Regions from separate parts of the Brevundimonas faecalis genome, predicted to be linked through region 2. Evidence: riboswitches for the same ligand, from Rfam matches in the RefSeq annotation. Region 2 holds a riboswitch; the other holds the start of a gene.
The links. A riboswitch is a leader RNA that binds a small molecule or an ion and turns the genes downstream of it on or off. The one in region 2 is predicted to bind cobalamin.
Positions count from the first base shown of each region.

Region 1: another riboswitch for cobalamin. It lies ahead of ABIE19_RS15615 (DUF1852 domain-containing protein); the one in region 2 lies ahead of ABIE19_RS11305 (TonB-dependent receptor plug domain-containing protein).

Region 1 covers NZ_JBEPTF010000005.1:76,060-79,265, forward strand. Annotated here, with positions in the region: gene ABIE19_RS15610 (hypothetical protein) at 1-640, opposite strand, end outside; cobalamin riboswitch at 1,114-1,329, shown strand; gene ABIE19_RS15615 (DUF1852 domain-containing protein) at 1,438-2,424, shown strand; gene ABIE19_RS15620 (methionine synthase) at 2,454-3,206, shown strand, end outside.
Region 2 covers NZ_JBEPTF010000003.1:81,183-84,388, reverse strand. Annotated here, with positions in the region: gene ABIE19_RS11305 (TonB-dependent receptor plug domain-containing protein) at 1-1,753, opposite strand, end outside; cobalamin riboswitch at 1,887-2,097, opposite strand; gene cobU (bifunctional adenosylcobinamide kinase/adenosylcobinamide-phosphate guanylyltransferase) at 2,136-2,660, shown strand; gene ABIE19_RS11295 (TetR/AcrR family transcriptional regulator) at 2,713-3,206, shown strand, end outside.

The DNA.
Region 1 (3,206 bases), on a different contig from region 2:
CGTTAAAATAGACGGTTGAAATCTGGGTGAGATTGTTACCTGACCACGCCAAGTTCGTCTTCGCATAGGGCGAAGAAATCTGGGTTAGCTTTCCTCCAGTATAGACGTAGAGAAGATTCTGATTATCCCGCGTCCAGGTCGAGCCGACCCTGTAATTCTCGGACGCGAGGTAGACTTCACGGACGCCGGTATCGCCGTCTCGCCAGACCCAGTTGGAGCTCTCATAGGTGATCTTGTCGTAGGCGCCCGCGCCCTCCTTCGAGACATAGGCGGCCGCCGATGCATCCCAGTCATAGCGCACGACCGACCCGTCCCAGTCGGTCCGGAACAGATAGGCGCCCACCGTATTGATGGTTCCTGTATGGCCGTGGATCTGGCGGACGGTCATACGCCAACCGTCGCCATTGTCGCCGTCCAGTACGCCTAGGCTATTGTAGGCGCGATGGGTCGCTCCGTCCGCTACCAGAGCCTGAAAGAATTCGTCGCGGTTCTCGATGTAGAGGTTGCCGGTCGCAGCGTTGACCAGAAGGCTCTCGCCTGCACGCCCCAAAGTTGACTGGCCGAGTTGGCCGTTCGCTCCAAGAACGAAGCCTGACGCCTGATGAGTTCCCAGACGCGCCCCGGTGATGATTCCGACCATCTACGATCTTCCCGATATCCGGGGCGACTTTCAGAAATTTGCCCCCTCAAGACTGCATCGGGAATTTCAAGCCCAAGTTTAGGAATAACTTTCGGCCACGGTCTCAGCCAAGGCAATCGAGGTGGATCAGGCTTCCAGCGAGAATGCAAAAAGTGTTGCTCCTCCGTACGCGAAGCAATTTCTTTGCGGGTGCTCTGTGACCTCGATGACATAGGGTTCTGCCCGGGGAGCGAGGATAGAGCGTTGTCTTCGTGACGACCGTTGTAAGCAAGGTGCGGAAATCCCTACCCGCAACAGGTTTCGCCAACACCCGCCGTGGGCATCTGATGTCCATCCCGACCTATGACCCCGATCGCATTCAGGCGCTGACCCAGGCGGTTATTCCGTCGTGGCGAGAAGCGGATGCGGCCAAGGCAATCGCATAATCATATAAGGATATCTTTATATCGCGATTGACTCTGGCGGCGGGCGTGTCATGTTCACGCCGTCGTGGTTCTGCGCGCGGTCCTCGGACTGCGCGGAGCTAAGAGGGAAGCCGGTGAGACCTCGGTCGATGCCGGCGCTGCCCCCGCAACTGTGAGCGGCGAGCTGAAGGTCCATTTCGTGTCACTGGGGGTTCGCCTCCGGGAAGGCCGGACCGGAGGCGATGACCCGTGAGCCAGGAGACCTGCCTCGACAGATAACGTCCTCCGGCGGGGTGTCCGGTCAGGTCGCATGAGCGCCGCGACGGGACGATTCCGCGCGAGCGGTCGCGCGTCCCTGTCCGCTGTCTCGCCACAGCATCAACGGCAGAGACCATGGCGAGCAGCGAATTCACCTTCAGCATCAAGCGCACCCCGCTCGACGAGAATTACGTTCCCGCCGAGAACACGCGGATCACGACCAACTTCGCCAACCTGGCCAGGGGCGAGAGCCGTCAGGAGAACCTGCGCAACACCCTGAGGATGATCGACAACCGGTTCAACTCCCTGGCGCATTGGGGCAATCCGAAAGGCGATCGCTACGCGGTCGAACTCCAGATCGTCTCCGTCGAGATGAGCCTGGCTCCGGGTGAAGGGACGGACAGCTTTCCGCTGATCGAAATCCTTCAGACGACGATTGTCGATCAGCAGACCGGCGAGCGGACCGACGGGATCGTCGGGAACAACTTCTCCTCCTACGTTCGCGACTACGACTTCAGCGTGGTCCTGCCGGCGCACATGAAGGCCAATCCCGGCGCCTTTGCACCGGCGGATTTCGGCGATCTGCACGGCAAGCTGTTCAGGCATTTCCTGAACTCGGCCGCCTATCGCGCCAATTTCGGCAAGCCGCCGGTCATCTGTCTGAGCGTGTCGAGCAACAAGACCTATCACCGCACCGGCGAGGAGCACGCCGTCCTGGGCTTGGAATACGGGAACGACGCATTCTCGCCGACCGACGAGTATTTCGCGAAGATGGGAATGAAGGTCCGCTACTTCATGCCCCAGGGCAGCGTGGCGCCCTTCGCCTTCTACCACGTGGGCGATCTGACGGCAGACTACACCGACCTGGAGCTGGTCAGCACGATCAGCACCATGGAGACCTTTCAGAAGATCTACCGTCCCGAGATTTACAACGCCAACTCCCCGGCTTCGGAAGAGTATCAGCCCAGCCTGAAGTACCAGGACTATTCGCTGACCCGGATCGTCTACGACCGCGAGGAACGCAGTCGACTGGCCGTCGAACAGGGCCGGTTCGTCGAGGAGCGCTTCATCGAGCCGCATCGCGCCCTGCTGGACCAATGGTCCGCTAACTTCGCCGCCTGATCAGTCCCGAATTGCTGAAGTCACCGAAAATGAAAACCCTGTTGCCCACCTCGACCGCCGGCAGCCTACCCAAACCCGTCTGGTTGGCCGAACCCGAGACCCTCTGGTCGCCCTGGAAACTGGAAGGGGAGGCGTTGATCGAGGCGAAGCGGGACGCCCTGCGTCTATCGCTGGACGATCAGCGCCGCGCCGGCATCGACATCGTCAGCGACGGCGAACAGACCCGCCAGCATTTCGTCACTACCTTCATCGAGCATCTGGACGGCGTCGATTTCGAGCAGCGCAAGACCATGCGCATCCGCAATCGCTATGACGCCAGCGTGCCGGTGGTCGTGGGCGCGGTCAGCCGACTGAAGTCGGTCTTCGTCGAGGACGCGAAATTCCTGCGCCAGCAGACCGATCAGCCGATCAAATGGGCCCTGCCGGGGCCGATGACGATGATCGACACCCTCTACGACGACCACTACGGCAGCCGCGAGAAACTGGCCTGGGAGTTCGCCAGGATCCTGAACGAAGAAGCCAGGGAACTGGAGGCCGCCGGCGTCGACATCATCCAGTTCGACGAGCCTGCCTTCAACGTCTTCTTCGACGAGGTCAACGACTGGGGCGTGGCGACGCTGGAGAAGGCGGCCGAGGGGCTGAAGTGCGAGACCGCCGTCCACATCTGTTACGGCTACGGCATCAAGGCCAACACCGACTGGAAGAAGACCCTGGGGTCGGAATGGCGGCAGTATGAAGAGGCCTTCCCCAAGCTACAGACATCCAGCATCGACATCATTTCG
Region 2 (3,206 bases):
AGCGCACGGCCACGCCCGTCTTCAGACCGAAGGCCCAGGCATAGTCCGCAGCGAGGTTGGCCATGTGCTCAGGACGACGGGTCAGACGCTTGCCGTCCGTGGCGCCCGAAGCGCTCTTGGCGTCGGTCCAGGTATAGTTGGCGCTGACGTTCAGGCGGTCCGTCACATCCAGGCGGCCGATCAACTCGACGCCCTGCGCCTCAGTCTTCTGGACATTGCGGTAGTAGCCCCAGCGTCCCACGCCGTTGACGGTGCACAGCGGATCGGTCGACGGCGTCGAGCAACCGTTGTAGCGGATTTCATTGTCGGCCTGGCGGTTGAAATAGGTCGCCGAGACGACGGCGCGGTCGAACAGGCGCTGCTCGACGCCGATCTCCCAGCTGTCGAACTCTTCCGGCTGCAGCGTCAGATTCCCGTATTCGCTGTAGAGTTCATACAGGCCCGGCGCCCGGAAGCCCTGACCCCAGCTGGCGCGCAGGACGGTGTCGCCGTCGTTCAGTGCCCAGGCTGCAGCCACCTGGCCCAACAGGTTGTCGCCGTATTGAGCGTGATCGTCGTAGCGCAGGCCGCCGGTCAAGGTCAGACCGTCCAGCACCGTCCACTGAACCTGGGCGTATGCGCTGTCGAGGTCCGCCTGACCGCGCGCGAAGGCCGGATTCAGGTTGAAGCTCGACGGCGAACGCGTACGCATTTCCGAACGCTCGCTCTCGATGCCGAAGGTCGTGTTCAGCGCCTCGGTGACGGCGAACGTGCCCTGGTATTCCCAACGACGGTTCTCGCCTGCCGCGTCAAAGGTCAGCGGTTGCACCAGGGTCGCAGGATTGAAGTTCCGGCGGTTCGTGTCTGTGTAGGCATAGCCGATCCGGTTACGAAAACGCCCGTCCAGCAGGTCGAAATTCAGCCCCGCGTAGGCGACCAATTCCTTGGTCTTGCCGTACTCGCGGCTATCGCCGTTAAAAGCGTCGAAGTCGTTCTGGCCGTTCGACCAGACCGAACGCAGGTCCAACGAGACGGCGTCCGTGATCTTCAGGTTCAGGCGGCCCGACAGGCCCGTGTTGGTGTAGCCGTCGTCTTCCTTGCCGGCGGCGAAGGCGGAAAAGCCGTCGGTGTCGTAGCGGCTGGCGGCCAGGCGCCAGCTCAGGCGCTCATTAGCGCCGCCGATCCCGCCACGGAAATAGGTCGTGCCGCGCGAACCGGCTTCAGCAGTCAGTCCGCCCTGCAGCGCCTCGGTGGGCTCTGCGGTGACGATATTGACCACCCCGCCGATGGCCTGGCTGCCCCAGAGGGTCGATTGGGCGCCGCGCAAGATTTCGATACGCGAGGTGTCGCCGATCAGCAGGTTGCCGAAGTTGAAGCCGCCCTGGGTCGAGGAGGGATCGTTCAGCTTGACCCCGTCGATCAGGACGACGGTGTGCTGGCTCTCGGCGCCGCGAATATTGACGCCGGTCGTCGTGCCGACGCCGCCGTTGCGGGTGAAGCTGACGCCCGGCGTCTGGGCCAGGAGTTCGGCCACCGCCGGGGTCTGGCGCGCCTCGATGGCGGCCTGGGTCAGGACGGTGACGGAGGCGCCGACGCGCTCGATCGGCTGGGCCGAGCGGTTGGCGGTGACGATGACGTCCTCGACGGCGACAGCGCCGGCGCGACCCGCCACGTCAGGCGCGGCGGCCTGTTGGTCGGCGGTTTCTGCGGCCAGGGCGGGTGCGGCGCTCAGAAGGCTGGCGGCGGCCAGGGCGGCGAATGCGGTCCGGTTCATTCCGGCTCTCCATATGACGGCGCCGCGCCGAGCCGGCCTTTGCTCCGAGGAACAAGGACGGCCGCTGACGCGGCTGGGTTTACGACTGTCGTCACACGAGTTGCCTCGACCGCTCGGCACATCCCGACCGCGCGGAGAACGACGGCGACAGGCAGGTCTCCTGGCTCACGGATCAACGCCGATGCGCGTCGCCTTCCCAGAGGTCGCTTTCAGGCCGTGGCCTTCCTGACCGCCAGTGGCGTATGACGCGCGGGCTAGCCGCTTACAGTTGCGGGAACAGCCGGAGCTTCAAACTCCGTTCCCTTTCAATCCCCTTTCGGGGAACCTGACGCGAGCGTGGCGATAGGACCACGCGGCCCTCAGGTCAACCGGAGACAAAGCCATGCCCGTGACCCTGGTTCTCGGCGGCGCCCGTTCGGGCAAGAGCGCCCATGCCCAGAGGCAGGCCGAAACCGCCGCCGCAGAAGCCGGCCGGGCGCCGCTGATGATCGCCACGGCCCAGGCCTTCGACGAGGAGATGCGCGATCGCATCGATCGCCATCGCGCCGAGCGCGGCGAAGGCTGGCGCACCTTGGAAGCGCCGCTGGAACTGGCCGCCGCCGTGCGCGGCCTGAACGCGGACGACGTGGCCGTGGTCGACTGCCTGACCCTGTGGCTCAGCAACCAGATGTTGAACGCGCGCGACCTTCCCGCCGCCATGGATGAACTGACGCGGGCCCTGACCGACTGCCCCGCTCGTCTCTGGGTCGTCAGCAACGAGGTCGGTTGGTCCCTGGTGCCCGACAATCCTCTGGGCCGCCGCTTTCGCGACGAGGCAGGACGCCTGAACCAACGCGTGGCCGCTGTCGCCGATTCCGCCTGCCTGATCGTCGCAGGCCTGCGCCTGCCGCTGGAAAGGACCGACTGAGCGACTGCGACGCCTCGACATCTCACGCCAAGACAGCCATGCAGGCGGTCGCATGACGACGACAATCGCCGCCTCCCGATCGATAGACGCCGACCGCATCGTGGCGGCCGCCATGGCCCTGGTTGCAGAGGTCGGCCTGGGCGGCTTGACGATGCGCGACCTGGCGCAGTCGGTGGGCAAGAGCACCACGGTCATCGTCAACCTGTTCGGCGCCAAGGCCGGCCTGATCGAAGCCATGGCCGGCGCCGCCTATGAACAGGACGAGGCCTATCATCAGGCCTTCTTCGCCCAAGCGGATTCGCTTGAGTTGAGCCGGGACGGCCTTCTGGCCCTGTGCGGGCGCTATCTGCGCGAGCGCGCCATGCCGTCGGCCGGTTTCGTTCGCATGTGGGAAGAACTGCTGGTCAGCCACGCCCCAGACCCCTTCCTGCCGCCGCTGATGGCGCGATGGGAGGCCATGCGCGCCCAATCCTGGACCCGCCTGTTGTCTCGAACACCCGATTTCGCCGCTTTCGGCGCGCCCCTGTCCACCTACCTGGTGATGGA